Regions from separate parts of the Bacillus cihuensis genome, predicted to be linked through region 3. Evidence: riboswitches for the same ligand, from Rfam matches in the RefSeq annotation. Region 3 holds a riboswitch; each other region holds the start of a gene.
What was found. A riboswitch is a leader RNA that binds a small molecule or an ion and turns the genes downstream of it on or off. The one in region 3 is predicted to bind cobalamin.
Positions count from the first base shown of each region.

Region 1: it holds a riboswitch for cobalamin, as region 3 does, so the genes downstream of both, mmgD (citrate synthase) here and V179_RS0121910 (FecCD family ABC transporter permease) in region 3, are expected to answer to the same signal.
Region 2: it holds a riboswitch for cobalamin, as region 3 does, so the genes downstream of both, V179_RS0126380 (hypothetical protein) here and V179_RS0121910 (FecCD family ABC transporter permease) in region 3, are expected to answer to the same signal.

Region 1 covers NZ_KI632495.1:195,011-206,851, reverse strand. Annotated here, with positions in the region: gene V179_RS0106785 (carboxymuconolactone decarboxylase family protein) at 1-371, shown strand, start outside; gene V179_RS31985 (hypothetical protein) at 630-758, opposite strand; gene V179_RS0106775 (sulfite exporter TauE/SafE family protein) at 852-1,577, shown strand; gene V179_RS31980 (aspartyl-phosphate phosphatase Spo0E family protein) at 1,952-2,125, shown strand; gene V179_RS31975 (hypothetical protein) at 2,312-2,437, opposite strand; gene V179_RS27225 (DHA2 family efflux MFS transporter permease subunit) at 2,826-4,265, opposite strand; gene V179_RS27220 (hypothetical protein) at 4,760-5,212, shown strand; gene prpB (methylisocitrate lyase) at 5,586-6,494, opposite strand; gene prpD (2-methylcitrate dehydratase) at 6,592-8,037, opposite strand; gene mmgD (citrate synthase) at 8,118-9,248, opposite strand; cobalamin riboswitch at 9,661-9,858, opposite strand; gene V179_RS0106735 (S8 family peptidase) at 10,020-11,000, opposite strand.
Region 2 covers NZ_KI632502.1:8,532-19,145, forward strand. Annotated here, with positions in the region: gene V179_RS0126360 (transglutaminase TgpA family protein) at 1-1,382, opposite strand, end outside; gene V179_RS0126365 (DUF58 domain-containing protein) at 1,379-2,587, opposite strand; gene V179_RS0126370 (AAA family ATPase) at 2,587-3,543, opposite strand; cobalamin riboswitch at 3,982-4,200, shown strand; gene V179_RS0126380 (hypothetical protein) at 4,387-4,896, shown strand; gene V179_RS0126385 (ABC transporter substrate-binding protein) at 4,939-5,904, shown strand; gene V179_RS0126390 (hypothetical protein) at 6,336-9,863, opposite strand; gene V179_RS0126395 (YwqH-like family protein) at 10,438-10,614, shown strand, end outside.
Region 3 covers NZ_KI632498.1:2,507-14,347, reverse strand. Annotated here, with positions in the region: gene V179_RS0121950 (hypothetical protein) at 1-272, opposite strand, end outside; gene V179_RS0121945 (ECF transporter S component) at 269-760, opposite strand; gene V179_RS0121940 (cob(I)yrinic acid a,c-diamide adenosyltransferase) at 762-1,349, opposite strand; gene V179_RS0121935 (bifunctional adenosylcobinamide kinase/adenosylcobinamide-phosphate guanylyltransferase) at 1,363-1,788, opposite strand; gene V179_RS0121930 (histidine phosphatase family protein) at 1,740-2,369, opposite strand; gene cobS (adenosylcobinamide-GDP ribazoletransferase) at 2,327-3,118, opposite strand; gene V179_RS0121920 (bifunctional adenosylcobinamide kinase/adenosylcobinamide-phosphate guanylyltransferase) at 3,122-3,694, opposite strand; gene V179_RS0121915 (ABC transporter ATP-binding protein) at 3,904-5,328, opposite strand; gene V179_RS0121910 (FecCD family ABC transporter permease) at 5,334-6,398, opposite strand; cobalamin riboswitch at 6,557-6,736, opposite strand; gene V179_RS0121905 (hypothetical protein) at 6,970-7,218, opposite strand; gene V179_RS0121900 (hypothetical protein) at 7,260-7,568, opposite strand; tRNA gene V179_RS0121895 (tRNA-Arg) at 7,675-7,748, shown strand; gene V179_RS28490 (purple acid phosphatase family protein) at 8,889-10,244, shown strand; gene V179_RS29290 (HupE/UreJ family protein) at 10,269-11,438, shown strand.

The DNA.
Region 1 (11,841 bases), on a different contig from region 3:
CTAAAATGTCTTCAATTAATCAAACTACTAGAGAGTTGATCAAAATTAGGGCTTCTCAAATTAACGGTTGTGCTAACTGCATCAATATGCATACATCCGATGCTCGTAAGTTGGGGGAAACTGAACAAAGAATTTATTGTTTAAATGCCTGGGAAGAATGCGATTTTTATTCACCTGAAGAAAAAGTTGCTTTAGAACTTACTGAGCATATTACCTTGATATCAACAAAACGAGTTCCTGATGACTTACACAACCGTGTCCGAGAACATTATGATGAGAAACAATATGTTGATCTAGTTCTTATTATTAATCAAATAAACAGTTGGAATAGAATCTCTATTGCTGTGGGTCAAACACCAACAAAGATTTAATTTTCTTAACTTAACGAACATCCTATGGTGTTCTTTTTTTTATTATTTTGTTGTACAATTTTTACCAAAATGAGTTTTCTAACTTTTGTATAATTCATTCTAAAAATAGTGAAAATTAATATCAGAGCAAGGCAAAATACATTTTAGTAAACACCCTCCCTGAAAATGCCTTGCTACATAATTTTATAAAATAGCTAATATTCAAGATTAATAACTCCAATGGCATAGTATGTGTCAACCGTATATTCGGACTACGAACTATTCTTCTTCATCTTCATCAAGAATTTTGGCAGTCTCCCTTTCAGCACCACAACCAGCACATGCAACATCTCCGTCTACTGATACAAGGAGAAATCCAGTGTCATAATACCTACATTCCCTATGCATCACTCTCAACTTCCATCTGTATTTACCTTTGTTTTTTTGATAAAGTCTAATAAAACCGAATATATGGTCATATTATTATTAGGAGGTATAGCTTTGGAGGATTTCTTTGTATATATTTGTATAATATTCGTGGCATCCATTTTACAAACAAGTACAGGTTTTGGATTTTCGATTATGGCCACACCTTTCTTATTAATGCTATTTAAACCTCAAGAAGCCATCCAAATAAATATTATCCTTTCATTAATTATCTCTGGTGCTTTAATAATGAAACTCAAAAAGGATATTGATATACATTTATTAAAAAAATTAGTTTTAGGAAGCATTATTGGTCTTCCATTTGGTGGGTTAGTTTATTTATCTATTGATATTAGTACTTTTAAAATTATCATAAGTATCATTTTATTAATATTAACTTTAATGCTATTTTTCAATATTAGATTTAAATCAACTACAACGAGAGATTATTTTATAGGTGGTATATCTGGTCTTTTAACAATAAGTATCGGTATGCCTGGACCACCATTACTAATATATTTTGCTGGAACAAATACTGTAAAAGAAAAAACAAGAGCCACAACATTAGCATTTTATTTATTTATATATTTCATTAGTCTTGTTTCGCAGATTTTTTTAACTGGAACAGATATGAGTATTTGGCGTTCAAGTTTGTATGCCATTCCTGCTGTATTTATCGGATTAATAATAGGACAAGTTCTATTTAAACATCTTAATCAAAAAATATTTGGGATCTTTACATATATCCTTTTAGGGTGTACTGGGATTTTCTTATTAATAGATAGTATCTTATCCCGTTGACTTTACTGGATAATAGAGTCCTAAATCAGTATCAAATCTCATTTGCTCTATGATTTAAGACCTTCATATAGAAGGTCTTTTTCTGTTTACTTAAATCAAAGCTTATTCGGATTGTAAATTACAGTATGAATACCCAAACTTCTATGACACTGTCAATTAGCATAAGTAAAATCATTCTCTCTTTATCGTTTAATATATTTGTTTACCAATGAAATCCACTCTCCTGGGTTGTGTCTTATGTTAACTATTGAAATTGTAAAATTAGTGTAAATAAATTATTAATTTTTCGTAAATTAGAGGTCTAACGCATTCCAATCCACTTCAATTTATTGCATAATTTTCAAGAATACTTAATTTTTAGGAGAAAATCTATTATGTTAAAACACTTAAAACGCACAGTATTATACAAAAATATTAATATATTAAAAAATCAAATGATAAAATCTGGTATGGAAAATGGAATCTCTAGTCCCGAAACTATTAAATATAGTCAAGAACTAGACAAGATGATTTATCAGTATCAACGTATGGTTAAATCAACTTATTAGTATTACTTTTCAAAAGGGCAATTGTTATGGTAATCTTTCCTGCAACTCATCAAACAACCGCCTTCCCTTTATATCTAAAGGGAAATCCATCATGAAAAATAAATCTTCTTCTTCAAGTGGTAATTCATAGAGATCAACGCGGTTGAAATCAACCCACTTCTTTTCACTGAATTCATCAATCGGATTCTATGTAAACCGAATATAATACTGCTTTTTTGCTAGTGAAACATTTTCAATATACCCAGAGAATTCGAGCCGTCTGTTTAGGATAACCCCGCCACCTTCATAAAGGGAGCTATCTTTGATTTCCAAATCGATCGCTCCCTTCATCAAATTGCTGCATGCATGGAAATTAATAAAAGAAAACCAATCGCTTCTGCAATGAAACCTAAAGTTACGAGTAACTAACACTGAAGTGGATGACGAAAAAGTAGTAGAAATACTTTTACCAACAAGCAGCCGAAAGTTTATGTGAACTATTCAAATTTAAATAATCATAATTTGTTGAGAATCTGTTTACGAATTTAGTCAATAAGCATCCAAAAGGGCAGATTTAAATAATAAGCAAAAGGACAAAACCTTTGATACATAAGGTTTCGTCCTTTCTTCTCATTTCTGTTCCTACATACTCGCCCATATTTAAAGGACGAATAAAGTAGTACTTTTCATCTTCTGTTTATTGAAGCAAGCACATTTGTTATTACTGCACATTTACACTTCCACTCTTTGCTTGACCTTCCTTTCCTCTAACTTCCTGTGATTGCTTTTTTTTGATGAAAAAAGAAATTATTACTCCTATAAACGAGAGAATCGAAATGACGATAAAAGCTATATTGGCCCCATACATATCTGGATTGGAGATTTCCGGACGTTGTTGAGCTTTTTCTGCTGTCGTAGTCATTATAGTAACAAGAATAGCAGTACCGACCGACGCTGCAATCATCTTCATTGTATTGTCCATGGCCGCACCGTGAGCAATTAATCGTTTTGGCAACCGGTTTAAACCTGCCGTTGCTACGGGCATCATGACCATTGATAAACCAAACATTCGAATTCCGTACATAACCGTAATGTACGTAAAAGAAGTAGAGGGACTTAAATTCGATAAGGCAAACGAAGATGCAGTAATAATCGTTAATCCCGTAAGAGCAAGCCATTTTGCACCGATTTTATCAAAGATTCTACCTGTAATCGGGGACATCAAACCGGTGATTAGCGCCCCAGGTAAAAGTGCAAGTCCAGCTTCAAATGCTGTAAAATCTCTCATATTTTGCATAAATAGTGGGATGATTGTCTCAGATCCAATTAACCCCATAAAGGTAATCATCCCAATGAGCACAGTTAATGGAAAAACAGAATTCTTAAATACACGGAACTCAAGCATTGGATGTTCCAATCGCAATTGCCTTGTTATAAACAGTATAAGCGTAAGCGCTCCTAACCCGAGTGAGACGAGCGTACTGGTAGCTAGCCAACCATTATTTCCTGCACATGTAAATCCATAAAGCAATCCACCGAATCCGAAAGAAGAAAAAATAATCGACAAGACATCCACTTTCGGTTTAGTTACCTCTGTCACATTTTTCATTGCAAAAAAGGCAACTACTATATCTATTAGGGCAATTGGTAGAATTATGAAAAATAATAGCCTCCAAGAATAATGTGAGGTCACCCATCCAGACAAAGCTGGACCAATTGCTGGAGCAAACGACATAACAAGTCCTACTAATCCCATCGCCGCTCCTCGCTTATTAACTGGAAAAATCATTAAAAATACCGTTTGCATAAGCGGAAGCATAATACCGGCTCCACTTGATTGAATCACTCTTCCAAGTAACAGCATTTCAAAATTAGGCGCTACACCCGCAACTAATGTTCCGAAAGCGAAAATACTCATCGCTGATATAAAGAGCTGCCTCGTTGAAAAACGCTCTAATAAAAAGGCACTGATAGGGATCATAATCCCATTCACTAACATAAATACAGTCGTTAACCATTGCGCACTATTCGCCGTAACATTCATTTCTTTCATAATCGGCGGTATGGCTGTAATCATCAGTGTTTGATTCAATATTGCAATAAACGCTCCTGCAAGCAGAAGCGCTACTATCGTAGACTGCTTATAATTTGGTGTTTCCATTCTTCCAATTCCTCATTCCTGATCAATTTCTTATGCTAGTAAGTAAGTATAATAATAATTGCTGCAAAACATACTTTTACAGAGTACACGATTTTACTTTATTTATCTATTGATTCGATTTAAATGTTTCTCAAATCTTTATGGTCTTAGACATTTTTCGTTTGTTTTTAAGGTCTCATAAAGTTAGGTTTGTATAACAAATTATATTATTCTTGAAATTTATGGAATGGCTATACTTATTCTAATTTTAACCGAACAATCAAAGTACATATATTTCCAAAACAATACAAATCGTATTCATCATGTAAATACTTACGTACCAAGCACAGTGCTCCCACCTAATTAAAACATATTACCAAATATCACAGGATTATCATATTAGTGAAATATTACTCTATTTATTTGGAAACTTGCTCCCTTTTCTTGCAAGACTAGGATATTTAGTATAAGCTAGGAAACATACTTATTTAGAAACATTCCTAAGGAGGCTAAGTATGTCTGAAATTCAAGATTTTGAAGTAGAAACAGTATTTGAGAATCGGGTGCATCAGCGTCACGCATTCTCCTTTAAGATTCATGGAGATGAGTTTAAAGGTCATTTTCATAATGACGAGATTCAATGGCTTCATCCCCATCCAAAACAAATGATTGGTGAAGAGAAATTAGAAATTATTGAAAATAAGATATATGAATTAATGAGTCAATACGGCATTTCAAGTGGAATTAAAGACTTTGAAATAATACAAGCATTCGAAGACCGGCTCCACGAACGGCAGCAATTCACTTTACAAGTGCAAGGTGAGGAATATAAAGGATTTGTACACGAAGGGGAAATACAATGGTTCCATCCGCAACCTATGCAAAAACTTGAAGATGATCATGTGCAGGCAATTGAATTAGAAATACATGAAAAAGTGGCAAAACAAGCAAAAGATAGTAAAGAATAATTAGAGAGTAGAACGGCAGCATATCGCTGCCGTTTTCTATTATATAAAAAATATCAACAATAACTATTAGCATGTTCCGCTATATAATTCGTTCATCAATTACAACTATATGTAATCTAATCGATTGTTACATATACGACATAACTGTGAAAGACTAGATAGAAAGACAAATGATAATGTGAAGCTTCAAACAGCGAGGGGTTCTTCTTACCCCACCTTAGCTTCCTCGATTCCATTTTGCCTTGAGGCGAGCTTTTACTTGCATGATAAACAATAATTATCCCTGAATTCATTTTCTTAGAAAAGTCATGATACATTTCAGTCAAATCTAGTCGATTGTTAAATTGTAATTTTTTCAGATTAGAGGCATGACCTATTGTTCTTTCGTTAATACGGTTTTGGAAATGTCTTTATCTAGGTCTTCAAAGTCATGATAAGCAATCGTTTCATATAACTCGCTACGAGTTTGCATATTTTGTAAAGCGCCTTTCTGTGTGCCTTCCTGCTTAATTTGTTCAAATACTCGCTCATATGCTTTGGCTGCAACCCGAAGTGAAGTAACAGGATAAATTACCATCTGATAACCCATTTCCTGAAATTCTTCGGCTGTATAATAAGGGGTCTTACCAAACTCTGTCATATTCGCCAGTAAAGGAATATTAATTTGCTTAGAAAACTGACGAAACTCCTCTTCAGATTGGAGTGCTTCAGGAAATATAGCATCCGCCCCTGCTTCAATATAAGCATTTACTCTTTCGATTGCTAACTCTATTCCCTCTACGGCCCTTGCATCAGTACGAGCAACAATATACATGGTAGGTGCAACCTGTTTAATCACTTTAATTTTTTGCGCCATTTCTTCTTTCGTTACAAGTTTCTTCCCATTTAGGTGACCACATTTTTTTGGAAGATCTTGATCTTCTATTTGAACAGCTGCTACTCCTGCTTCTTGCATTTCTCTAACAGTACGTGCCACATTCAGTACACCACCAAAACCTGTATCGATATCAACAAGTATTGGCAAATCAGTAGCACGAACTATATCTCTTGCTCGTTCTGCGACTTCATCTGATGTTACAATGCCTAAATCAGGTAAACCACGGCTTGCTGTGTATGCTGCCCCAGATAAATAAAGAGCTTTGAAACCTGTTTTTTTAGCTACTAGTCCCGCCATCGCATCATGAGTACCTGGAATTTGTAAAATTTCTGGTGCTGCTATTAATTTTCGAAAACGATTTGCTAAATCCGCTTGTGGTGATGGTTGATTTACGATCCAAGACATTTGCTTTTCCCCCTTAGATTATTAAGTGAAACATCAATAAGTGGGGGTTTTCTTCATTCCCCACTTATTGTTATTCCCGATCTACTGAAACTGCCCGTTAATGCGTGATAAATAAATCTACAAATTCATTTACTTTTAAGTTTGTTAAAATCTTGGGATCTAAGCAAGCCTTTTGGATTTGATTTTGTTGCTTAGATGAATAGTGCGTACTAATGTTACTTGTAAATTTCTTGATAATATCCGGAAACGCTTCTTCTCTTCGAAAACGGTGCCCAAGCGGATATTCACATTCCACAATATCTGAAACTGATCCGTCCTTATAAATTATTTGAATGGCATTCGCGATTGAGCGCTTGTTCGGATCAAGATAATCGACCGTATATTGTTTGTTTTCTAAAACCACCATTTTATCTCGCAATTGATCAATTCTAACATCATCTGCGGCTTCATCTTCATAATGGTCAGCTGTAATGTCACCATAAATCAACCCAATTGCCGTAATATATTGAATACAGTGGTCACGATCAGCAGGATTGTTCAACGGTCCTTTTTTATCAATTATTCGAATAGCTGATTCATGAGTTGTTATTTTTACTTGATCTATTTCATCAAGGCGGTTTTTTACTTCAGCATGCAATTTTACTGCACATTCTGCAGCTGTTTGCGCATGAAATTCAGCGGGGAAAGATACTTTAAATAACACATTTTCCATTACATATGAATCTAGTGGACGGGCAAGTTTCAATTCTTGATTATTGAATAATACATCTTGGAAGCCCCAGCCTGGTGCAGAAAGAGCTGTTGGATACCCCATTTCTCCTTTAACTGCCATCATAGCTAGGTGTACAGCTCGACTTGTAGCATCACCAGCTGCCCATGATTTTCGTGATCCCGTATTGGGAGTGTGACGATATGTACGCAAGCTAGAATTATCAATCCATGCGTTAGATAATGCAGCAATAATTTCTTCTCTAGTTCCACCTAGTGCTTTTGTAACGACCGCAGTTGTCGCTATTTTTACAAATAAAACGTGGTCTAGTCCAACCCGATTTAAACTATTTTCTAATGCTAATACTCCTTGAATCTCATGTGCTTTAATCATCATTTCAAGAACATCTTTCACAGTTAATGCTTCTCTTCCTTCAGCAATATTCACACGACTTAAGTAATCAGTTATTGCTAAAATACCTCCCAAGTTATCAGATGGATGTCCCCATTCTGCAGCTAACCATGTATCGTTATAGTCTAACCAACGAATCATGCAGCCAATATTAAACGCACCTTTAACTGGGTCTAGCACATATGAAGTACCTGGAATACGAGTACCATTTGGAACAATTGTACCAGGAACTACTGGTCCTAATAATTTCGTGCATTCTGGATATCGAAGTGCTAAAATACCACAGCCAATTGTATCAAGTAGAACATAACGAGCCGTTTCATATGCCTCTGTGCTAGTAATCTCTTTGTTTAATACGTAATCTGCAATGTCTGCTAATAACACATCTGTTTGCGTTCGATCAATTCCGTTTATTTTCAGCATTTTTTCATTCCCTTTCTATTATAATTCGTTTATTAATTGGATGGACGTCTTTCACAACGTCCATCCAGCGAGCTAATATCTTACGGTTTTGATAAAACATTGGGGTTATGACGCTCGCCAATATAATTGACACGAGGTCGGAAAAGTCGATTGTTTGCATGTTGTTCAACCACATGAGCACATAAACCTACTGTTCTAGCACTAAAGAAAATCGGTGTATATATTTCAATTGGAAGTCCTAGCATATAGTAAACAGGAGCTGCATAGTAATCTAAATTTGGATAAAGCCCTTTTTCTCTCTCCATAACAACTTCACCAGCTTCACACATTTTATAAAGTAAGTCGTCACCCTTAGAATCACAAAGCTGTTTTAATGCTTTTTTCATGATGAGTGCTCTAGGATCCATCTTCTTCATATAAACGCGATGACCAAATCCCATGATCTTTTCTTTACTGGCTAATTTCTGTTTAAGTAACTGCTTAAACTTTTCAACTGAACCAGCTTCTAAAAGCATGTACATAACAGCTTCATTTGCTCCTCCATGTAAACTACCTTTTAATGAAGCTACAGCTCCTGTTAAGGCACCATACAAATCAGATTGTGTCGAGGCGATAACTCTAGCTGTAAAAGTAGAATTCGGCATCTCATGTTCGCTATATAATAATAAAGATTGGTCAAATATTTTTTCCTCAATTGCAGATGGTACTTTTCCGGTAATCATGTAATAGAAATTGGCACTATATGATAAATCTTTTTTCGGAGGTACAACTTCTTGTTTATTAAGTACTCTGTAACTATTTGCTACGATATTAGGTACTTTCCCCAATAAAGTGTAGGCGCGTTTCTTATTTACTGTTAATGAACGATCATTAATTTGAGCATCATATCCGGCTAATGCAGAAATACCCGTTCTTAGTCCATCCATTGGATGTGTTTTCTCTGGTAATAGTTTTAATATCTTCAGAATATCTTCGGGAACATCATATTCATCCTTCAAAGTTTGTTCTTGTATTCGTTTTTCTTCTGATGATGGAAATCTTTCGTGAAGTAGTAAAAATACGATATCTAAATAATCGTTATTTTCTGATAACTTAATAAGATCATATCCTTGTATGACAATCTCACTATGAATTGTATCTAGGAAAGACAGTTTTGTTTCAGCTGCAATAACTCCATCCAGTCCAGGGGAATAATTTACTTGTCTAGTCATTTTTACTCCTCCAATTCAAATAGTCTTGATACAAGTTCTTGAAAGTATTATCAAAATTATGCAAAAGCAACTTCTTCTCTTCATCGTCTATTCTTTGTAATTCTATTTCATATTTTATTTTGTATGACTATCTTGTCGTGTTGGATCTCTTACAAACTAGATTGTTTAATATTACAGACTTAAAGCAATTGTTGTAATAGCCTTCTGTACTCTATAGCCCCCTTTTAATTTTTGCGAACTATCTTAAATAGCAACAAACAATACCGATTTATATTTTTCATTGGTGCTTTTAGTCTTAATAATTGATTGGAACAGGAACTAAACACAAAAAAACAACTTCTAATAAGTTGTTCATTCACTAAAAAATTTTATTGCTATCTCATCCACGACTATCCCTAGCCTTTCAGGGACTTAGTACTCTATTAATTAGGAAGGACTACCGGCTCATGATAATTGATTTTCGAATCTTCCCATTTTTATTGTCCAAGAACAGAGGCATTTTTCGGTGCGCTCTCAATTACAAAAGACGGTAGTTGCGGGACTCAAATCAACTTCCCTTTTAAGTAGATATAAAAAGTTCTTTATTCACACCTATTAATTAGCTTATTCAATTTTAAATATAACAAAATATTCAAAATATTGCAATTTTTTATTTTTTAATTTTCCCAATTAGAAGTTGTGAATTGATCACAATCTTTTCCTAGACACGCTCTGACCAAGGGGTATCTCCTTATATGCAAACTTTTTCCTTTAGATAATTTAATTATGATGTTAATTTTCTATGTGTAAGTTAAACCCTTTTAACAGTTCTTTTATTTTTTCTACCTTCCGGTGATTTAGTTTTAGCATTCCATGTCCTTCTTGAGTCTCTGGATTTCCTAGTGGAACTGTCTGTTTTAAGAGTTCATTATATACTTCTAACTCTGTTAATCTATGCCCAAGAATTGTTTCAAACTTGTCTATTAATAGATCAACAGCCCCTGACACATGTGGAGCGGCCATAGATGTACCAGATAATACGGCAAATTGGTTACCAGGAAAGGTTGATACAACTTGCTCCCCTGGGGCTACTAAATCCACTTCACCATTAGAATTACTAAATCTGGATATGCGTCCGCGCTGGTTAATCGAACCTACAGCTACAACTTCCGGATAAGCAGCTGGATAACTGTACTCAATTGTATCGGCAATTCCATCCCCATCATTTCCTGCAGCACACACGACCATTATATTTGCTTGAACTGCGTTTCTAATCGATGAATGTAAGGATGGATCATCATTTGATCCCCCTAATGACATAGAGATAACCCGTACTTTTTCACCTTTTGGGCCAGTCCAATTGATAGCGTAATCAATAGCTGATGAAATGTTGTCTGTAGTTCCTTCTCCTAATCCATTTAAAGCCTTAAGTACTAACAATTTCGCTTTAGGCGCTGCACCAACTACTCCAAAACCATTTTTTGCTGCTGCAATAATTCCGCAGACATGTGTCCCATGTCCGTTATTATCGGCAAAATTAATAGGATTACTATTATTATCATCTGTGAAATTATACCCTCCAATAATTTGATTAATTAAATCAGGGTGATCTGGCTGGCATCCCGTATCAATTACAGCCACTACAATGTTCTCTCCTTTATAACCTTCCCTCCAAATTGAGCGTGCGCGAATCATTCTTATCCCTCGTGGAACTTCCACAGTGTTTTCTTTAACACCTTCAACACGGAACGGTATTAGTTGAACATTAGGCAATACGTTCCTCTCCCTTCAAATTAACCCTAATTGGGAAGTAGCAACTCCTTTTTTAAGGACAGATGTGGAGTATCACACTTATAACCCGTTTAGGTTAGCTAAATTAGCATTTCTTTATTCTATGTACGGGGATAAGCATTCGCTATAAACCTTTGTATCATTTGAACTTATAGTTTACTAGGGAACTACCTTACTTTTATCGATTTTAAAAAACTATAATAACAGCTTTCCTACATACCGACAAATTGAAATAATTACATTCAGATGGGTTATGTTATTCCCCCCTGACCCATTCAACCAGAAATAAGGAGCTGTAAAAAAGCTCCTATTGTGAAGTGATCCCCTCGTATCAAAAGGTCCACTAATTATTCTTAATGCATCATATTTATAACCGGAGCCGGACTAGAACCGCGATACCCATGGAGTTCAAATCCCGTCTAGTACCAATTCACCCTTTCATTTTAGATCGCCGCCTAATCTTTATTATCTTTTTAATGGAAAATCTTTTTAATTTAGAAAATCGAATTTCAAAAGTCCAATTGTTTATCCAAAGTGATATTCCTGTTTCAAGGATAATAAATAAAAGAAAACATGATATAACTATCCAAACAATCTTAGTTAATGTAATCATCCCCCTTTACTCTTTACTATTCAATTTGTTGAGTATATATAACTCAATATGTTATGGCAATTAGCATAGCGGTGAGAGTGGAAATCTGTTCTACTTGCGAAAGAAAAGATAATTAGACCTTTTCGCAAACACAAAACCTAAGAAGACTCTGTCTTAAGCTATAAGTTTATACTGTCGTTTACCCTTGTAATAAATAAAGTTATACTTTTA
Region 2 (10,614 bases), on a different contig from region 3:
AATTCTGGCCCATCAAAATGATTTTCAATGGCTTTTGCTTTGTCATACCAGTTATCTTGAGTACTAGTGATCTTTTCCGCTAAATTGCGAATCCTTTCAGGTAGATTCCTTGGCAGTTGTGTATAAGTATTCATGATGTTCTCAGGAATATTATTTGCAGATGTAACTTTTCTCAAATAGTTTCTATCAAACGTTGTAAGAAAATAATCGATTTCATAATCCGTTAGCTTGAGCCTGCCCCAACTTTTCGATTGTGCTGTCAATAGATTCGTCGAGTCATTAAACATATACTGATCGGCATCATCAGCTGAAACTCTTTGAAGAATACTAGGAGTCGGATACGGAACATGATTGTAGAATTGCTCCATTTTTACGGACGCCTTTAGTTCTTGAAGTCTCATTCCAGGTAACGCTGCAGCTGAAGTAAGGTTCACAATATCCTGATCATTATCGTACTCAGTCAATTCGCCATGATTATCAAGCCTCGTCCAGCCCTTGCCTGTATAATGAGACTTGTTCTCCACCTTCCAGTAATGACGAGTCGAAGCATCAGCATAAAAAACAACAGTTTGATCGTCTGAAATTGAACCACCTAGCTTTGTATCATTTTCTCCATACCCAACACGCTTGCTTCCTGCACCATTCGAATCTCCTGATGATTTATTTGCATAGGATGTAATAAACGGAACAGGATCTGGCCATTGTGGTTGTAATTTCGGTGCCGCAAAACCAATTGTCCCGCTAGCCAACACCATGATTGATAACGGAATAAGCCATCTTCGTAAACCATCCATAGACACCGCTAACTTTTCGTGTTCAAATAAACGGAAATAAGCGAGCAATCCTAGCACAACTAAACCAATAATCATTACACGTATAATGGAAGTATCCGCATCATATGGGGTAAATGTATCAAGAAGCGCTAAAAAAACAATCGTGAGAAGAAAAAATAAAAAGATATTTCGACGGATAGTAACCCAATAATGAATTAAATACGAAATAAGCCAAATCAAAATAAAAAATAACCATGTTCTGAAGCTGTTCGTTAATAACATCCAGTCCGCTTCCATGATTCTTGAAATGTTCAATTTCATATCACCCATAAGTTCCCCTATCCAAGCGAGATCAAAAAGTGACAATTGCGAATATAAATACTGAATGGCAAGAGTCATATATCCCATTAAAATCAGAATTCTTGCTACCCAATGCACCCGCAAGAAGTATGTAAGCAAAGAAAGACACATAAAAACAATAAACATGCCCATATTATCAGTATCTGTCAGTTGATTAACCGGCTGTAGCCATTCCCATAACAACAAACCTCCAAATCCGTATAAAACCACTTTAAACAAGCTTTCGAGTAGGCTTTTTCTTTGAATCATTGTGCTACCACCTCGACTAAACCAGATTCAACATGTCCCCGATCCAAGTAACTAACTCTCATTCCTCTTGTATAAGCGGATTGTCTTGCCGCTAGCTCTTCAATTGTCAACGGCTCTTCTCTTTTTATACAAACTATTGAAAACGACTGGTTGGTTTTATAAGCACTGATTTGTTCCACTGTTCTTCGAGTCAAATGGGAAGTAATTATAATGATTGCTGCATTTTGCGTAAATATAGTTTGATGTAACCCCAACAAAGAAAGCAAGCTTCCTTTTTCATCTGCTTCTGTTTTAGCAAGTCGATAAAATATCCTTTGCCTCTGGCCATCTCCGCCACGGACTGCTAGGGGCGCTTCATGCATCGCTGAACCTGCATATCCAACAAGTACCCCTTTCTTCAGTAAGGCATGCGCGAATGAGGCAGCAAATACAACCAAATCTTCAAAGGATTGTGAGGATTCTTCGTCTAAAATGATATACACATCATGATTTTTCTGCTCATCAAATTCCTTGGTCATGATGGCATTCTTATTGGCCGTAGCTTTCCAATTAATCCAAGACATTTGGTCGCCCGGTTGGTATTCTCGAACTCCACTGACAATGGAATACTCGCGCTGCATCTTTTTTACAGACCCTACTTCGCCACGATCAAAGAAATTCTCCAATTGCTTATACGCCAAATCATAGTAAGCAGGCCAGACTAGAATTTTTTTTGGAAGGTCATACTTGGCTTCCTTGTCGAATAACCCAATGATATCTCCAGTTTTCAGACGAATCCCCGATAAGCTATGGTCTCCCCTTGGTAGATTATGAAGCTTCATCCTAAGTGAAAATGATTTCCGAAACCAAGGAAAAATAATTACTTTCTTCATCGAAGCGCTTTTACCTAATCTGCCATCAAGCTCTTCTTCTATCAAAAGAAATAAAAGCGGAAAGCGGTCTTTTCGTGAAATTTCAATTCTTACTTCAATCGTTTCCCCTGCTCTAAACTCCGTTTTATCTAATGATCTTGTTACTGTGAACTTGTGTATCGGATAGAAAAAGACACCGATCGAACAAAGGGCAAAAGGCAGAAACGTAAAGAGTAAAAACCAACTTAGGAAGCCTCCTTGAAACATCGCAAACACAAATGCAAAGAACACTAAACAAATGAGCATAATGACCTTTACATAAGGTCTTATTTTCTCCACTAATAATTGCATCATTAATTCACGGCCCTTTTTACTGGCACTGGATTATTTTCAATAATCTCAGCAACCACTTGCTCAGCTGTAATCCCCTCGTACTTCGCTTCAGATTTCAAGATGAGACGATGCGATAACACAAACGGGGCAAGATATTGAACATCATCCGGCAACACATAATCTCTGTTACATAATAGTGCATAGCTTTGAGATGCTTTCATTAAGGCTATTGATCCACGAGGACTTGCACCTAGGTACACACTACGATGATTACGTGTTCTTTGTGTCATTTCAACAATATAATGTTTAATCGTATCATCGACAATGATGGACTTTGCCTCTTGCTGCAAACCGCGCAGTTCAACCAATGACATCACTGGCGCAAGATTCTCAATCGGCGGTACTAAGCGGGCCCGATTAAGAACTTCCATTTCTTCATATATATCAGGGTATCCCATTTTCATCTTTAATAAAAAACGATCCAATTGAGCTTCAGGTAGCGGATAGGTTCCTTCATATTCAATAGGATTTTGCGTCGCCATGACAAAGAACGGCTGCTCCAACACCCTTGTTACACCGTCAATCGTCACACTAGCCTCTTCCATCCCTTCTAATAAAGCAGATTGAGTTTTTGGAGATGTTCGATTAATCTCATCAGCGAGGATAATATTTCCCATTATTGGCCCAGGTCGGAAAACAAATTCTTGTTCCTTTGGATTATAAATGGAAACGCCTGTTACATCAGATGGCAACAAGTCAGGTGTGAATTGAATACGTTTAAAATCTGCACTGATTGACTTTGCCAGCGCACGAACCATCATTGTTTTGCCAACACCCGGAACATCTTCCAACAAAACATGCCCACCCGCCAGTAGGGCTACTACACTTAATTCTGCTATATCTCTTTTCCCAATAATAACCTTCTCAATATTATGGATTACTTCATTCAATTTTGGGTGCTTTCCTTCATATGTCATTTCTTACCTCCTGTAAACCATTCCTTATCATTTTTTCAAAAAAACCGAAAAATTTCTTACCTGTTCTTATTTGATATAAACCATTTCTTGAAACTAAGTTCGACAACTTTCTCGAAACCCCTTCTTTTTCCAGTATATTTACAATCTTTACATAATTGAGTTACTTAAAAGATTCAGGCTATTAACAGAGATTAATATGGTTAGATAAAATTCTAAAGTACTCTATTCCACGCATGTATGAAAACTTACTATCCGATATCGAAATCATAAGCCTGTAGATTTCGTACCAAAAAGTTTTTATCAACTTGAATCCACAATTAAAACATTGGATCTTTTATTAAACAAGTAGTTATTCGAATGTTAAAAATAAACTAAATATATCTAGTGAAAGTATAAGTTTTTTATCAGAATTATATGGTAAACTACTGATAAGTGAATATAATCTTGCAGAAAAAGGGTGCTGAACTTTCAGCTTAATAGGGAATTCGGTGAAGAACCGAAGCTGTTTCCGCAACTGTGAGTGCCATGAAATAAGGATAAACCACTGTTTATTTAACGGAATCGAGCAAAGTGCAACATTCTGTGATGTTAATGGGAAGGTTCTTAAAGTAAAATGAAGCACAAGCCAGGAGACCTGCCTTCTTTCCAGCGTATTATACTCTTCGGAAGATAAGAGGATTGTACGGCAAACTCTCATCTTTTCTTTCCAACTGGATATGCATGATGGTGTGCCGCCCAATTTTCTTGGTCGGTTTTTTTTGTTATAGGAAGCGATCCAAAGGGGGATTCACTCTATTTAGCAGATAAGGGGGATTATATTTGGCAAAAAAAGATTTCCGTTTTATGTGTTATCCATACATGCGCGAATCAGCTTCAACAGTGGACTTTGAAATCAGGACTGACTCTTTGACATCACGAATCGGCTTAGCATGTGCATTTACAAAGGATGTCCCTGTTGTACACAAAGATTTAATGTATTTACTCGACATGGGGTATAACCTAAATGGCTCAGTACGCGGACGTTTAGGCATTACACAAGAAGACTTAGATCACTTGAGTAGCATGTATGATTTTTATTCAATAGAGGTAAAAGACGCAATCAGCACCTTCGTTTTGCCACAAGGAACTCCTGGAGCTTGCATTTTACATACTTGCCGCAGCGAAGCCAAGAAATCGGTGCGAGCGCTTCATAAAGTGAGTCTTGAAAGAGAAGTTCCTAAAATCTTGTTCGATTATACTCACTTATTAGCGAACGTTTTATTCGTTATGGCCGTCTATGTCAATAAACAACTTGGCGTCGATGAAATCCCTCACGAGAGTATATGTTATGACATTAAATCGACGAAAAAATAATGCATCCACTCAATAATTGGAATAAGAAATGAGGAGAACACAATGAAACAATTCATATCGAACAATTGGCTACTTGCCCTAATGCTTTCATTTACTTTAGTACTTGCTGGGTGTGGGAATAATAATCAATCAGCACCAAATAAGGATGATGCCCCTGCAAGTGAAGTTAAACAAGAAAAGGACCAGCCATATTCAGTAACTGACGATCTTGGCAACAAAATCACCTTTGATAAAGTCCCTGAAAAAGTTATCTCCCTTCAGCCAAGTAATACAGAAATTCTCTTTGCTCTAGGTGCAGGTGAAAAAATAGTCGGGGTCACAGATGTTGATAACTATCCAGAAAAGGCAGCCGACATTGAATCAGTTTCTGATTCAATGAATATTAATGCAGAGAAAATAATTGCATTAAATCCCGATGTCATTATCGCCTATACGATTGGTGACGAGGCTACCTTACAGCCACTGAAAGACGCTGGAATCCCAATCTTTGTCATTGCATCTGCTGCTACATTTGAAGATGTTTACGGTGACATTCAGCAAATTGCAGAAGTAATGGGCGTTAAGGAGAAAGGCGCTGAAATCGTCGATGCAATTAAAAACCAAATTGCAGCTGTGGTTGATAAAACGGACACTGTAAATGAAAAGAAAAGTGTCTATTTAGAAATAAGCCCTGCTCCAGAAATCTATACACCTGGCAAGAAGACATTTCAACAAGAAATCTTAGCAAAAGCAGGGGTAACCAACATCTTTGAGGATCAAGAAGGTTGGATCAAAGTTTCTGAGGAAGAAATCATTAAGCGTAATCCTGATGTCATCACAACGACTGCTGGTTTTATTGAAAACCCTGAGCAAGAAATTAAGACCCGTACAGGTTGGGACCAACTTACAGCCGTTAAAGAGGACAAAGTATACTACTTAAATGAAGACGTGATGTCCCGCCCAGGACCACGCATAGGCGAAGCTGTCGAACTTGTTGCCAAAACCGTCTATCCTGAACTTTTTAAATAAACCGAAACTTCATACTGTGGCGTGGGCTCTCCCTATTCTTAGGCATAGCCCAGCAACCTCGGAAAGTTTCTTGTACAGAAAAGAACCCAAAAGGGTCAGACCTCACACTCTATATACCGTTAATGCCCGAATGGTTCAACTAACAATCAGTGGGGTATGAAGCCTCCCACTGATTGTAGTTTCACTTTACCATGACATTTAACCGTCTTCTAAACAATATATAGTAGATGTGTCCTGACCTTTTCGTTATCAAACAATCTCTTTTTTGTATGATGGACATGAGGCGGTTCTTCGTAAAATCAGCTCCGTACCGCCATCTTCATAAGGTGATACAGTTTATAAAACCTGATACTTTTTCATCGTTGGGCTTTAGTGCAGGCGCTCATGGATGTTTTACTTGTTATGAAACATGACTCATCAACCACATCATTCTACCTCCAACGCGCAAACCATTTCCGAATTTTTTCTTTGTTACGTTCAAGAATTTCCTTTGACGTCGTATTTTCCTTTTGTTTTTTCCATTCAAAAAAGCTGGCAAGTGCGATAAGAACGATACCACCAATGATCAAATAGAGCCACCATGGCAGATTGCCCCATAGATGATTGGTATTCATATAAATATTTAACAAAATAGTTCCTGTCCCTGCAAAGAAATACGACTTATATTTCATAACGAATCCGAAGATGATTGCAACTAAAGCCAACGTACCAATGATCAATGCATCATTTACTGTATTTCCTTGTAGAGCGTCCATGATTAATACTAAAAATAATAAAGGAACAATTATTAATTCAATTGTTTGTGTTATATTCCCCGAAACAATTACTTTTCTAAGCAATAGTGTACTGATAATAAACAATGGAAGAATCATAATTTCAGTTTCTATCAGATTAGGAATCGTAAACTGGTCAACAACGACATAATATGGATACAAACTCCATAACACAGCTGCCGATAGATAGATTTTCTTTTCTAGTGAATCTAAAGTGAAAGCCCGAATAACCAATAAATATCCGCTGACTAAGCAGGCTGATAGAATTTCTAAAGCAGGATTATTTGCTGTATACATAACAACACGCCAGTTAATTGCTATCACATACAGAAATCCTGCGATACGATACACATCAATCGCCAGATACGTTTCCTCTTTCCGGATCATCGCCCGGAAAAATACTTTACTCATCCAAGTCATCACGCATAATGCCACGAACAACACAAGTGTACCTGCCAGTATTGATAGTTCATTCGCATAACGCACATAATACAAGAATGCCAAAAGAAGTGGGATCGTAATGAAATGTTCCCATTTCCTTTTCATCAATAAATAGATGACAAACCCGGCTTGACTAGTGAAAAGCATAACGGAAAGTACATTTAAGTAATTAGAAAAATGGAACATATTCCAATCTGTTAAATATAAAATGAGAGTCAAGTTTAAGAATGCCAGTAAATAATAGTCAATCATCCGTTTCCATTCTAGATTCACTCGACTCCAAAGAATCGTTATAAGAGCTGACGTCAAAGTCCAAGCAAATAGTAGATAATTGGATAGCCCATATTCCTGGAAAAACAGCAATACTTGCAACTGAAGAACGGTAAATCCAACGTATGTAAAGATAAAACGCTCCCAGGTAATGGTCGTTCTTACAGCACTGATTGCAAGGAGACTAAGCGGAATTAAGTAGAAATACAGATTGGCCCCTGTCATACTTATATAAAGATAACCTAGTGTTGCCACAAGCAGATTTGTCAGCTGACTAAACCAAAAGAAATAGTTTCTGCCTTCCTTCGAATATTTCCCCACATACTCTGACAAGAAGTAGAACAATAACGGTCCCACAAATAGGTAAGCCATCCAGATATATTCATTCTCGAATTTAAATATTGCCCAGATCGATGCATACACGCCTGCTGAAGTATAGACAACTAGAATCCATAGAGGATGATGACGATATACATAAACGGACAGAATATTGATCGCTGTTGAGACCATCATTAAAGTCGTTATCAGAATAGCTGACAGTGTTCCAAAATAAAGCGTCATAAACGACACCATCGATAGGACCTGACCGGTAATAAAAAAGGTATTGAAAAAGCTTTTATATGAACTTTTCAAGTAATAGCCTAGTCCGATTAAGAGGAAAGCGACAATCATGACATGTAAACTAAGTGGAATTACAAGATCATACCATCTGCTTGTTTCACTACTATACAGATACAAAATAAGCAACGATGCAGCTAGGGATAACGGAAAACCATACGTACTTATATCCTTCATCCATTTTTCCGCTACTTTATTATGACTGAAAAATAATAAACCAGATATCGCAGCAAGAAAGAGGCTGACGATTAACCAATCTCCATTCACCAAATTGATATAAGTCAAAAACAACATCACACTACTCGAAAGAATCCCTATACTCGTTCGGAATACCTCCATTGTTTTGGCAAAATTATAGACAAACAGTCCTAAATAAAGGAGGATTTGAATCACAAATAGGAAACTAGAGTGCACCGTATAGGTCCATTCGAATGCCCAGCCAAGATAAACAAGTGAAAGATTAAATAAGACGAGTGCTGGATAAGTATATACCACTTTCTTTGTTTGAATGGCTAAAAATACATATTGTGCGGCTAGAAGGATCAGTGCAAAGAATATTTGTGCATATCCTTCTCCAAACACTTGCGCATTTACATAGGCAAATACAAACACACTACTTGTAATGCCCGTATATACAAAGCTTTTCGATACTTCTTCATTTTTGTTAGCCATAAATAAATATAGAGCAAAGAACACGATTGGAAGTACGGCAAAAGCAATAGAAGTGAAATCACTCAATACAGCCGAGTTCAAGACAAGATGGATATAGCCGTAGCTGAATACAATACTAAAGGCAAAATTATAATATTTTTGATTGTATTTTATTGTTAACAGTAGGAATTGCAGTGATGCTAAGAGCAAAGTAAACGAATAAAATACTGTGCTTGAAGCTAGCACAAACACAACAAACGCTTCGACTATAATTTTGAATTGGATGAAGTAAAATAAATAGGGTTTGAATAACGCCAATTGTTGATGATTTTTCAAACGATCCATATACCATAAAAATAATAAGTTAAACATTATGAGTAGTATAAATAATGTTTCTGTAGTTGGCGCCACATAGGTGAAGCCGAAGCATGCCGCTAACGCAAAGGTGAACAATGAAAGAATAGTGAATAATTTCGAAGCAAAACGCTTAGCAATTACAAAATAGAGCCCCAAACAAATCACTCCGCCAATCAACCCTAATAACCCTCTCCCATCACCTTGTAACGATAAATATTCTCCAAATATCCGATAATACGAAGCTGATAATATCGTAATTGGAATGAATAGACTTGCGAGCGTTAAAAAGGCAAAGGCCGTTTGCTTAATTTTTAGTTTGAAGGCGATAAAAGCCATCCCAAAGAAAAACACTGACACCATGCTAATACAGAAAACTTTCAGAACAGCATTCAAGGCTCCCCACGTTGACGTCGCTAATATAAGACCGCCAAACAAGAGCAGAATCACACCCATTACCAAGACAAGTGTTATATTTCTTTCTCGAATTTGCTCCACTGATTTTACAGGTTTCACAACAGATTGCTGTTGAATGACTTGCCTTGGTTTTGGGCTAGCCATTGGTGTTTGTAATGAATCTTGAATTGGTTTTTGCACGAACTCTTCAGTTCGCTGAATGTTATGTGGAACTTCATTTGGAATTTCGCTCGATTGAACCGTTTCATCTTTTTTCTGTTGCTTTTCCATTATTGCTACTTGCTGCCGCACTTGGTGATAATGCCGTTCATATGCACTGCTAAGTCTTATGTAATCAGATTTAGGAATCAATCGTTTTTCTCTTAGGATCTTAAGTTCTTCCTGAAAGATCTCCCGCTTCTTTTCAAAGGGGATGTATTCATTAGAATCCGTCACAGTAAGCCCCCTTTCTCTTTAAAACTCCACTACTATACTATAGAAAATTATACACATTAATTCCTGATATTGGAATAAAAAACCGAATTGTCGAGATAAAGTGAAACTTCAGTCAGACAATGCAATAATCAATCGATTGATTAAATGGGCCGAAAACTCACGTATCTCCTCGGCTCAGTTATACATGGATTGAGAATAATTTGTAAAAATTTGCCGATAGCATATATCATATAAAACTCCTCCAGTTCATTCCTTCTATTGGCATTATAGTCGAATCGGGGGAGAATATTTAAGTAATCAATCAATCGATTGATTAAATGTATAAAAAAACCGCTTATTTTCTTACTTGAAAGATGATTGAATGACGAATTACATGTCGAGATTTGTACTTAATCACACCTTCGTACAACCATCCACAAATTACTCTATAGTCAATAAGACCCAACTACTAAATATCGGAAAATCATACATTTTGATTATATAGCCCTGTTTTTCCATGATATAGTAAAAGTACTTGTTTTCTTGAGATACGTTCATTCGTTCAATCGCTAAGGAAAAAAGAGGTGGTCAATAGATGTCTTTAGCTTATTATTATAGTTTATTAAGATTGAAAGAAGAGCAACTTCATCGTCTCCAAATTTGTAATAGTGAATTGAATTCTTGCCAACAGGATTTTATCCATCATGAAAGATTGGTGTCGGAACCTGAGCTTTCTACAAACACTTGGAATGCAGCACTCGCCCATACCTTT
Region 3 (11,841 bases):
AAATCCAAACCTAGCTCTTTTTGTCCCGCCAACACTCCTGTGCAGATATCATCCCATGCTGCTTCACCGCAAAAATTCTGAACAGTTACCGCAATCGGAATGGCACCTGCTGCCATGCATTCCATTACCGCTACCCGAAAGGAGTAATATGCTGTCACTTCATAAGGAACTTTTACAACATCCTTTTCCTTTATGCCAATGCCGCCGCTATTATCACATGAAATAATTAAAGTTTCAGAATGAGAGATCGGCAATTTTAATACATCTCTCATTTCTTTGTACCTTCGCTCATCATTTTTTGCAAAATAGGTGTCAATCGCGGCAGTAAAATTAGGGCAATCCCTAAATTAATCGCTGTTGCAATGGTTAGCGATGGAATTAATGCCACAAAAAATGACCAGCTGATAATAATTATGAAGGGGATTGGAGAAATAAATGCATTTCCAACAAAAAATAACAGAGATGCCCCGAGCTTATTACCCCCTCGATACAAAATCCCGAATGTCCACGCAAGCAAGGCCATTTCTAGCATTATGATGAAATGAAGGGGTCCGAGCAACATTCCACCTATAATAGCTGAAATGAGATGCCCGAGTCCGCCGACAACAGCCCCCGCAACTGGGCCGAGTAAACATGCCGCTAGTAACGAAGGAAAACTGTCCAGTGCCACACTGCCAATAATACCTGGTATTTTTATAAAAGCACCTGCTGCCGATAAAGCAATAAAGATGGCAAGGGCGCTCATTTGTTTAACATTCATTTCAATCCGTTTGCTCCTTTTTCTTGGTGTTGTGGAACACTTTCGCACTTCTGACATATTCTATATCTTTCACCCCTTGGCGTACATTAATCACTCGCGCAAGCGCAAAGAAGTAGTCAGATAATCTATTTAAATATTGCAGAGACAGAGGAGAGACCGCGGCCCCTGATTTCATAAGCGTTACAGTCAGTCGTTCAGCCCGACGCACAACCGTTCGAGCAATATGAATGGTTGCTGCTGGCTTCGTTCCCCCTGGTAAAATAAATTTCTCAAGTGGCGGTGCTTCCGAAATATATTCATCAATACGCTGTTCTAAATACGTAATAGCTTCTGCAGTTAGCTTTTCCGGTGCTTTATCGGAAATCGTTGCTAAATCACCGCCACAATCAAATAATTCATGCTGGATCTTCTCCAGATCTGCTAAAACATCCGCGAATTTTGTAGGATCTAATTCCGCCATAGCTAGCCCAACGTAGCTGTTCACCTCATCAACCGTTCCATACGCTTCAACTCGAATGTCATCCTTATCCACTCGGCCGCCAATTACGCTTGTTTTCCCTTTATCTCCTGTACGTGTGTAAATATTCATGCTTTCATCCCCCCTATTTTAATTGTTGATTTAAGCCATACCAAATGATATCGACGCGATTTGATAGGACTGTCAAGTCTTGATATACCCAACCTGTAACATCCCGCCAAGTTCGGTCTAGTTTGTTCATCGGGACAATTCCCTTGGAAATATCTGTTCCAATCATTATGATTAATCGATCTTCTTCCTCCCGCTCCCATTCGCGCCAGCTTTGGATGTACGTCTTCCAATTAGCGCGAATGTTTGAACCATCACGACTCTCTACATCATTCTTGATCCACATCTCAATTCCTTCTAATACAATCTTTTTTTCTGAAAAATCATTTGACCGAACCGGGAGTGGATGATTATGATAAGCCGAAATCCATTGTTTTGGCTCATATAACGCCCTTACCCATTTTCTTTTCCCATTATAGGCACCGCCCGTAATGAAGTGCATCTCTCACCCCTCCTCAATTGCTCGTAGCTTTTCCAGTAAAGCTCATATCCACAGCCATATGGAATACTCCATTCCCAAAATAACTTTTGCTCAGGAGCATAATAGACGAGCATATTACGAATAACCCCACCATGTGTAACAACCGCAATATTTCTAGTTCCCTTAATCTCCATTTCCTCTACCATCTCGCCCCAAGCTTTAAGTACTCTTTTATTGAAATCTTGGTAGCACTCCCCTTGTGGTAATCCGATTTCAAATGGGTGCTCAAGCCAGCGCATATAATGAGGGAAGCTTAATAACTGCTCATAGGTTCTTCCTTCCCACTCACCAAAATTCATTTCACGAAATTGCTCTTTTAATATAGGTTCACACTTTGGAAATAAGATGTTTGCAGTTTGAATGCAACGATTTAAATCACTGCAGTACAAATCCTCATAATTTGGATAGCTTGATTGTAACCGCTCAAGTTCCAGCAACCCTTCTGCTGTCAGCGGCGAATCTGTCCATCCTACATATTGTTTCTTCATATTCGCCTCTGTCATGCCATGGCGAAGTAAGGTAATCCCCACACCGTTAGCCATAAAAACAGTTCCACTCCTTCTACGGATGCCCCCAGAACATCACCAGTAATTCCGCCAAACCAGATTAATGTTTTTCTGCGGATCAATAAAAAGAGAATACATGCTACCGCTATCATGATTAAACTCATATAAAGTAAAGATATGCTTATGTAAAATGCCATCATTAATAGGACAATTAGATATAACCCATATATATGTATACTGCTTTTTTTCGCTGCTCTTTGAAAAAAGGCTGCCAGCCCTTCTTGTTTAGCGAGCGGCATTGTATAGAGCAACATCCCCATCACCATTTTACTTATAGCAGGAATTAAAGCAATTAAGAAAAAAGAAGCAAGATTCATTCTTGAAATGATTTCATAAATAAATAGAAACCTCGCGCTTAATAAGATAATCACGGATAAAACGCCAAATGCTCCCGTTCGTGGGTCGCTCATAATTTCAAGCCGCTTTTCCTTGTCCTGATAGGAGAAAAGTGCATCACTTGCATCTATCCACCCATCAAGATGAAGACCTCCAGTTAGAATAATCGTCAAAAGCCAAACGAAAAAACTAATGGCTAGCAAAGAGAAAGGCGTCCACTCCATGAGCGCAAAGAGACTGCCGCTGGTTAGCAAACCGAGCGATAGCCCTGCAAGCGGAAAAGTTTGAACAGCTCGATGAATGAATGGTTCATCCATGGGAAGCGGCTTTTTTATCGGAATTGCCGTGAAGAACTGAAGATTAATCAAATAACCAATTAGTACACTCATTCTTTACCTGTTTCCTTTCATCAAGATTGGAATACCTGCCTCTACCAAATAGGCCTGATTTGAACGAGCAATAAGTTCCTGATGTAGCTTGCCGATTGTTTTTTGATAAGCCTGCACGATTTCATTGCTTGTTAAAGGCTCGTGCAATACTTCATTACTTACCACAATTAAGCTAAAGCAATGCTTGCGTATTGTTTCGATACTTTCCAACATATTTCTCATTACATTTTGGAGATGTTCTTTACTTAGGCCCGAATTGATTGAAAACAACTCATTATCAAGCCAAGTAGTTAAACAATCTAGTAAGACAATTGTCTGTTTACTGTAAAAGGGGATGGAATGATCAATATTTCTAGGGAACTCACCTAAAGCCCATGGATTGACACTGTTTTGACGAGATTGCTGATGCAACCCAATCCGTTTCTGCATTTCTTCATCTTGTGCTCTGCCACAAGCCAAATAATACAATAAGGTTCCACTATGGGTTCGCGTCAGCTCATGGGCAATCTCCTCTGCAAACGTGCTCTTCCCACTACGCACGCCCCCAGTAATAAAATAGACGGGCGCTTTCTCCATTTTATTCATCCTTCCATTCATTATTTTGTATGAAAGACATGGGGACGGTGCTTCGCAATTTACTAAAATAGCCAATCTATTTATCAGGTATACTGATTTTATTGAGAAGGCATCCAATATTCCAGCTCCGCACCGCCACCATTGTGATTAGGCGAGTGTAGCGTGCTTAATCATATATCCTTCATGGTAAATCATGGCGTTTTTACGCCCTATTCGTTTTGTATGGCAAGCAGTATGCATTCATACACACCAGAGCTAACTAGCTTACGTAATGATTCCATAGATTCACCATGCCGAATGTCTGTACCCCGTTGCGAAGCAGCAATTAAGATGCTGTCCTCCGTCATTGTTTCTTCTCCATACCCGTATAACGCCTTCACCTTTGCTTCCGTTGCAGTTACAAGGCATTGAATAAATGCTTCTTCCGTTAAACACCCATTTACAAATACCCATGTATGGATGTTTGATCCTATCACTTTTTCAGACTGAACGACATGATGTGGATTATGGATATTCCTTTTTCCAGCCGTTACCACGATAAAAATTGAAATATTATCTCCTTGATAGAATCTGACCGCTACTGTTTTCAGATCAACATTTGTTATCATCCCTATCGTCTCACTTCGATTAAATCCATGAGCTGACAAGTACTCAATCATTTCCTTTTGAGGATCTGAGCAATCAAAGGTACGCTTGTTATGACAATTCACAAATGTTTGGTACCAGCCATTCCCAATCTCTGTCATTCCTAATGATATCGTCTTAAGCGGGATCGGTGATTTCAATGCAAGCCAATCATCTTTCTTTTCTATATATTGCTCGTTAATTACTAAAGTTTCTTGCTCTTTTGCAAGATGAGCTGGAACAATGAATAATTGTGATTTAGGAACATTGGGATGTGGGTAATTTTCAATGTCTGTTTGGTATACTGCTTGAACGCGTTCTCGTTTTAACACTTCATTCGGTTTATCATTGATTTGAATTTGTCCTTTATCCAAAAGTAGCAGTCTATCACAGTAAAGACTAGCAAGATTTAAATCATGAAAAATAGAAACAACAGTCAGATCTCTTTCCTTTGTCCAACTTTTCATCAAGTCGAGTAACTCTTTCTGATAGGAAAGATCCAAATGATTTGTCGGCTCATCCAAGAAGAGAATTTCCGGTTCTTGTGCCAATGACTGTGCAAGCAAGACACGCTGTCTCTCACCACCAGAAAGCTGGTCAAATGGTAGATGTTGAAACGGAGTAGTACCCGTCTGTTTCATAACTCTTTGGACCACTTCTTCATCTTCCTTTGACCAACTCTGTAGTAAACCCTTTTGATGCGCATATCTGCCAAGCGAGACTGTTTCTTTTACCGTATAGGAAAAAGCCTGTGTAGAGTGCTGTGGCAAGACAGCACTTACTCTAGCCAGTTCCTTCGTACGGTACTCCTGCAGCCGTTTTCCTTTAAGCAAGATCTCACCACTATGATAAGGTAAAATGCCACTCATCATTTGAAGCAGCGTAGTTTTTCCACTGCCATTCGGTCCGAGAATTCCAAACAATTCTCCTCGAGCAACCTCGAATGAAAGATTTTTCAAAACAGGCATATTCTTGGTATACCCACCTATCAATTCAGTAACAGTTAGCATATTTATCACCTTCGTTCTTCTATCCTGCGCCGTTTTAATAAAATTATAGCAAAGACGGGGGCACCAATTAATGCGGTAATAACGCCAATTGGTAATTCAGCTGGGGAAATAATAACCCTTGACACAAGATCCGCCAAAATTAAGAATCCCGCCCCAATAATCATCGACAACGGCAATAAATGCTTATGATCTGGACTAACAAGTCGTCTCGTGAAATGTGGAATCACTAAGCCAACAAAGCCTATTGTCCCTGAAACGGCTACAGCAGCCCCGGTTAACAGCGAACCTGCAATCAAAATCATTAGCTTTCTTTGTTTCACGTTCACACCCAAATGCTGGGCACGCTCTTCTCCAAAGGATAAAGCATTCAGTTCACGAGCATTCAGCATAAGGATCACAGTTCCAACGATAAAAAATGGCAGAATAATCCCCACATAACTCCATCCTCGCATTGATACGCTTCCTAATAGCCAGCCAATAATCTGACGTAATTCTTCTCCAGTCAAGGCAATCATTAAGGAAATAAACGCACCTAAAAACGAACTAAAAATAATCCCTGTTAAAATAATTGTCTCTACCTTTATCGAGCGATCCATTTTCTGTGCAAACAACAACACAGAGAAAATCGTCAAGAATGAAAACAAGACACTTAATAACGGTAAAGTAAATAAGCCAATAACAGGTAGAGAAAGCCCAAAGAAAATCGTTACAACTGCTCCTACTGAAGCCCCAGAAGAGACACCGAGTGTATAAGGATCGGCTAACGGATTTCGCAAAAGCCCTTGAAACGCTGCACCAGAAATGGCAAGGGATGCGCCTACTAAACCGGCCAACACAACACGCGGCAAACGTATTTTCATTACAATATTTGTGAACATCACATTCGCTTCAGTTGAAAGTGGTAATTGGAACACTTCCTTGCCAATAATTTGGAAAAGCTCCGAAACAGGGACTGATACCGAACCTACTGAAATTCCAACAATCATTGAAAAAGCAAGAAATGCAAATGCAAGTATATAAGCTAATTGTTTACCATTTTGTAAATTTTTTTGCTTTAATGAATTTCGCAAATTCTACTAGTCCCCTATCATACGTTTTTACAGGGAATAATTAAAAGGTCAGCCTCCACTATTTTTTCAGGAAGGCTGACCCTTATGAGTCAATCGTCTATAGTATGAACAGATATTCCCGTACGTCTGCCACACACCTTCCTATCCACGTAGGTAAATTTGGTGCACAAATACAGGCAGGTTTCCTGGCTTATGGTCTACACTTACAGCACCTTCCCATATTTTCATACAGTGGCTATCTACTGCTCGCTCGCATTTACAGTGGCGGGACCGCGTTGGATTTTCACCAACTGCCCTTTTAAGTCTTAGAAAAAGACACCTATTTCGTTTTTGTATTTTGTTTCTATCCATCTATTATACACAATTGAACGCGATAATTAGTCAGAAAATTATTACATAATGAGTCAACAGACAATCTTTTTTATCCCCTGTCACAACAACTCTTTACTTTTTTCTTTGCTCTGATTCTAAGTACTTTATTAGCTCTTCGTCATTATTGGTTCGCAACACTTCTTGTGTATAGTCAAAAATAATATAGATGGGGATGCTCTCTATTTTCAATTCAGGATATTCAGACGATAATTCTATCAGTCACTATCGTGCGAATTGGGCTCAAATCATACTTATGTTCAGCAAAATTAATAGGACTGACATCTGATTTTCCAAGGATAGTTATTGCGCTATTTTCATGTTCTCTCGGCAATAATACCTGATCAGAAACGAGCTGTTTAATGTCCAGTTTAATGGAATATGTCGTCTCTTTCCCAGCCAGCCACTTTGCATGGATAAGATAAGATTTATAACCAACCCCATTTTCCAAGGTATACTCTCTGAAACTGACTGTATTCCACCCCTCCGTTCTTATAAAATCCTCTCCATCTCCAAAATTGCAATCTCTGAAATGCAGAAACCTTCCGGCTCTTCAACAAATTCAACTGTAAGTTTTGTTCGTGGGTTAACCTTCGTAATAGGATCTTCTTTCTGGCTTTTCACAATTACGGTCCCATCCATTTTAAAACTGCGAACCTGATAAGCAATCCTATCTCCATCCACTGTTGCTAGTAACTCTGTAGGTTTATGAAGTTTCTTTGTTTTGGCTTTATCCAGGATATATAATGAGAGAGCGCCCCTAAACACAAGAACAACTATTAAAAAAATACTTTTTTTCATTAGATCCCCCTATTTATTTTAAAGTGGGCCTAATTTTCTTTAGCGCATAAATCTTGAAAATTTTTCTTATAACAACTATAATATATCAGTCACACTCTTTTCATATGTCCCAGTAGCTCAGCAGGATAGAGCGACAGCCTCCTAAGCTGTAGGTCGTAGGTTCGACTCCTATCTGGGACGCTAAGTAGAAACAGCCAAAACCTTGATATTATAAGGTTTTGGCTGTTTTATTTTATAGTACAGTTCAACACATTTTATATGATACAGCTGTTTTGCCGAAAATCTGCCGAAAACTAATTATGAAGCTGCCCCTTCAAAGGGCATATTTCTTCAATTCCACTCACATGCCCCACCGTCCCTATCCCGGTCTAAATCATAAGGACCTTTATCTGGCCCCCGTTGGCTTCATAAAACAGCTGGGCATCTTCCTTGTTGTCAAAGTTCGAACAATCATAATCCTATGTTGCGTAGGAATTGGGGTTTCCTTTCCTTCCTCTTCGCATCCTGAACTCGTCGGTTCTGCCTCATAACTATTAAGAAGAGTACATATCCACATTCCAAGAAGAGCTATACTAATAATGCTCAGAATCCAAGGAAAGGATTTACGCCAAATACCAGGCTCGAAAACTTCGTTGTTTCTTCTCTTAAACATATTCAAAGTCTACTTTCACGTTTACTAATAATCCATTTATCACAACGAAAAGAACGATTGTTTTATTAAACAATCGCACTCGATAGTAAATTTCAATAAATTCAAGTTTATTCTGTCGACCACTGTTATAATTCAGTGAATTACATCATGCCGCCCGTAAGGTGAGAGTGTGTAATTTCTTTAATGACGTATGCGAAATGTGCGGTATTTCAAGGACTTTAACACATTCAATATATATTATTTTTGTTTACCGGTAAAGAGATACGAGATAATGAAAAAGAGGCTCCTCAAAAGTTTACTCAACTATGAGAAGCCTCTATTAAAAATCCTCTATGTTAGCAAAATGTTTGCATTTCACTCACACAACCCCTTAGATTTGGCTTTTCATATTTACAAATTTAACAACAAAATTACGAATATTTTAAAAATTAAACGGTCACAAATCTCGACTTGGGTACTATTGCCTAGTATTTCATCCTCGATAGTGAAAATCTACACTCTTAAATAATAAGAGGAAGTGTCACTCCCCTCCCTACCTCGCCCATTTTTAGACTATTTTCCCATTTTGTCCTGATTTACCTTTTCTTTACTCTATTCATACATCCGCTAAATAACTCTATCCTATGGTTGAATCATAATACATATTCGTACAAAGGGAGATGGATTGAATGAATTTTAAGAAGATGTTCAGCACCACAAAAAGCAGAACAATTTTACTATCAGCCTTGCTGGTTGGCGCAGTTCCGACGATGAATGTTGTACTTGCCGACCTGGCTGCAACAAAGTACCCGGCTTCGGAGACGTACAAGCCTACCCCTGTTCCAGACCGTGTAATCCTGAACTGGAAAGGTGACACTGCCACTACTCAAGCTGTTACCTGGCGCACCGATACTAGCGTTGTCACACCGCAAGCCCAGATTGCTGTTGCTGGGGATGGCCCATCCTTCAAGCAGCAAGCGGTCACCATTATTGCCGAAAGCTCAAGTGAAGTAAAAGGAAATCAGGAATACACTTCAAAATACCACACCGTTAACTTTGAAGACCTCAATCCTGAAACAAAGTACTTGTACCGTGTCGGAGATGGGGTCAACTGGAGCGAGTGGTTTGAATTCGAAACAGCTTCCAACAAGGCTGAGCCCTTCTCCTTCCTTTACGTTGGAGACGCGCAAAACGACATTAAAGAACATTGGTCCCGTGTTATCCGTAATGCCTATTCCGACATGCCTGATGCTGACTTCATCATCCACGCTGGTGACTTGATCAACCACGGGGATGCCGACGAGCAATGGGGTGAATGGTTCGAAGCTGGCGGCTGGATCAATGGCATGGTTCCTAGCATTGCTGCACCAGGAAACCACGAATATGGAAAAATCGTTAAAGGCTCCCCAAATGGACTTTCCCCATACTGGAAGCCACAATTTGCTTTTCCTGAAAACGGACCTGCCGAATATAAGGAAAATGTCTACTATACCGATTATCAAGGCATGCGTATCGTTACCCTTGATACGAACCTTCGCGGCGTAGCCCTCGACAAGCAAGTCGCATGGTTAGAAGAAGTTCTGACCAATAATCCGAACAAGTGGACCGTTTTGACATTCCACCATCCAATTTTCTCAACTTCTCCTGGTCGTGATAACGGAGAAGTTCGTGACAAGCTGCTTCCTGTCATCGAAAAGCACAGTGTGGATCTCGTTCTTCAAGGACATGACCACAGCTACGCCCGCGGCATGGTCACTAATGTTTCTAATGGAACAAATGCAATGAGCGAAAAAGCCGACACCGTCTTCGTTGTCTCTGTTTCCGGTCCAAAGATGTACGACACTACAACGAAAAACTGGGATGATAATGGTGCCGAAGTGAAAAAAGCAAGCAAAGATACACAGCATTATCAGTTGGTTACGGTTGACGGGAACAAACTCTCCTATGAAGCCCGTACTGCCACTGGCGAATTGTATGACGCTTTCGACATCAATAAAACACCAAGCGGTAAGAAGCAGATCAAAGAGATTAAAACAGCAAAGTAATAGAAAACAAGGATGGAGATGGAGATGGATCACCACGGTACCATCTCCATTCCCCTGTTTTCCAAAGGAACATTTTTTCAAAAAAAGGAAGGAGCCCCACCTTATATGAAACGACTACTTATCCTGAATTCTTTCATCCTCTTATTTGTACTCTTACTAACAAGCTTCCTTTCAAATAAGGTAAGTGCCCACGCCAACAGCTACGGCTATATGGACGTTCAGGACGGATCCGATGGAATTGAAATAGACCTTGCTCTTGATTTTTCCGAGCTAGCTGAGGCATTCGGGTTTACGACTGCCTTTGAATACGCAGATTCAATACAGAAAATGGAAGAAGTGCTATCTAAAAATGAAGAAACCCTTACGAATTACATAACTGCAGGCATGAATGTTTACCGTGACGAACTTATTTGCGAACCGCGAGTGACCGGGACAAACGTCAGCATGACGAGTGACAACTATCCCCTCGCACACTTCCTAATGGAGTACCCATGCAGTGGTGAATCAACCCGCATCGCATATGATTTATTTGTCGAAGATATCAACCGTTCACACATTAACTTTGCCATCATCGAAGGCGAAAAAGGAACCCAAGAATTCACGTTTACAATTGCCGAACGCGAATTAGTCATCGGCGATCGGAACTGGCTTCGTCAGGCTTCGAACTTTGTCATCCTTGGAATTGAGCATATCATTACAGGCTATGACCATATTTTATTCGTGTTGTGCCTGATCCTCCCAGCTGCCATTTCACTCGGCCGGGTCGTTGAGGTTGTCACCGCTTTTACACTTGGTCATAGCATCACACTTGGCCTTGCAACACTCGGCATCGTTTCACTTCCTAGCCAATTGGTAGAGGCAGCGATTGCCCTCAGCATCGTTTTTGTCGCCATTGAAAACCTGTTTAAGTGGAAAATGAAAAAGCGCTGGATCATCACCCTCCTGTTCGGCCTCATCCACGGCTTCGGATTTGCCGGAATCTTGCAGGAAATGGAGCTCTCTAGCAGCACCGTCGCGTCATCGCTGCTATTTTTCAACCTTGGTGTCGAAATCGGCCAGATCGCCATCATCGCACTCGTCTTTCCATTGCTTGCCATGGCCAGAAAGTACAAACGTTTTCCCGCTTTCGTCACAACCAGCTCCACCCTTATCATGGCCATAGGCCTCTTCTGGTTTGTCCAGCGCCTAGGTTAAAGAAAGAAGCACAAAGAGACCACTTGGTATACCACCCGCCAAATGGTCTCTTTGTATGCTTATCTATATAGTAGAAGTGAGGTCTGACCCTTTCGTTATGAATAGCACTGCTTTAATAGATAAGGATTCAACTATTCTAGCTATGGTTTTAAAGAAAGTACTTCTGTAATCTCTATGGGTATAATTATTAAGTGATGAAAAAATTAATTGTGTGGGGATTTGAGAGATCATATCTGATGCAACTATGTAAAGCCTCTGCCATAGTTGGCCCTTACGAAGTTCTGTGAAAATTTAGATGTACATTATAGCTTCTGATAAAACAAAAAAAAACTAACCCTAGTTTGATTAGCTTTAAACGTTTAGAGAGTACGTATCACTCTATCGGTGATAGCAAGGGAGAAAT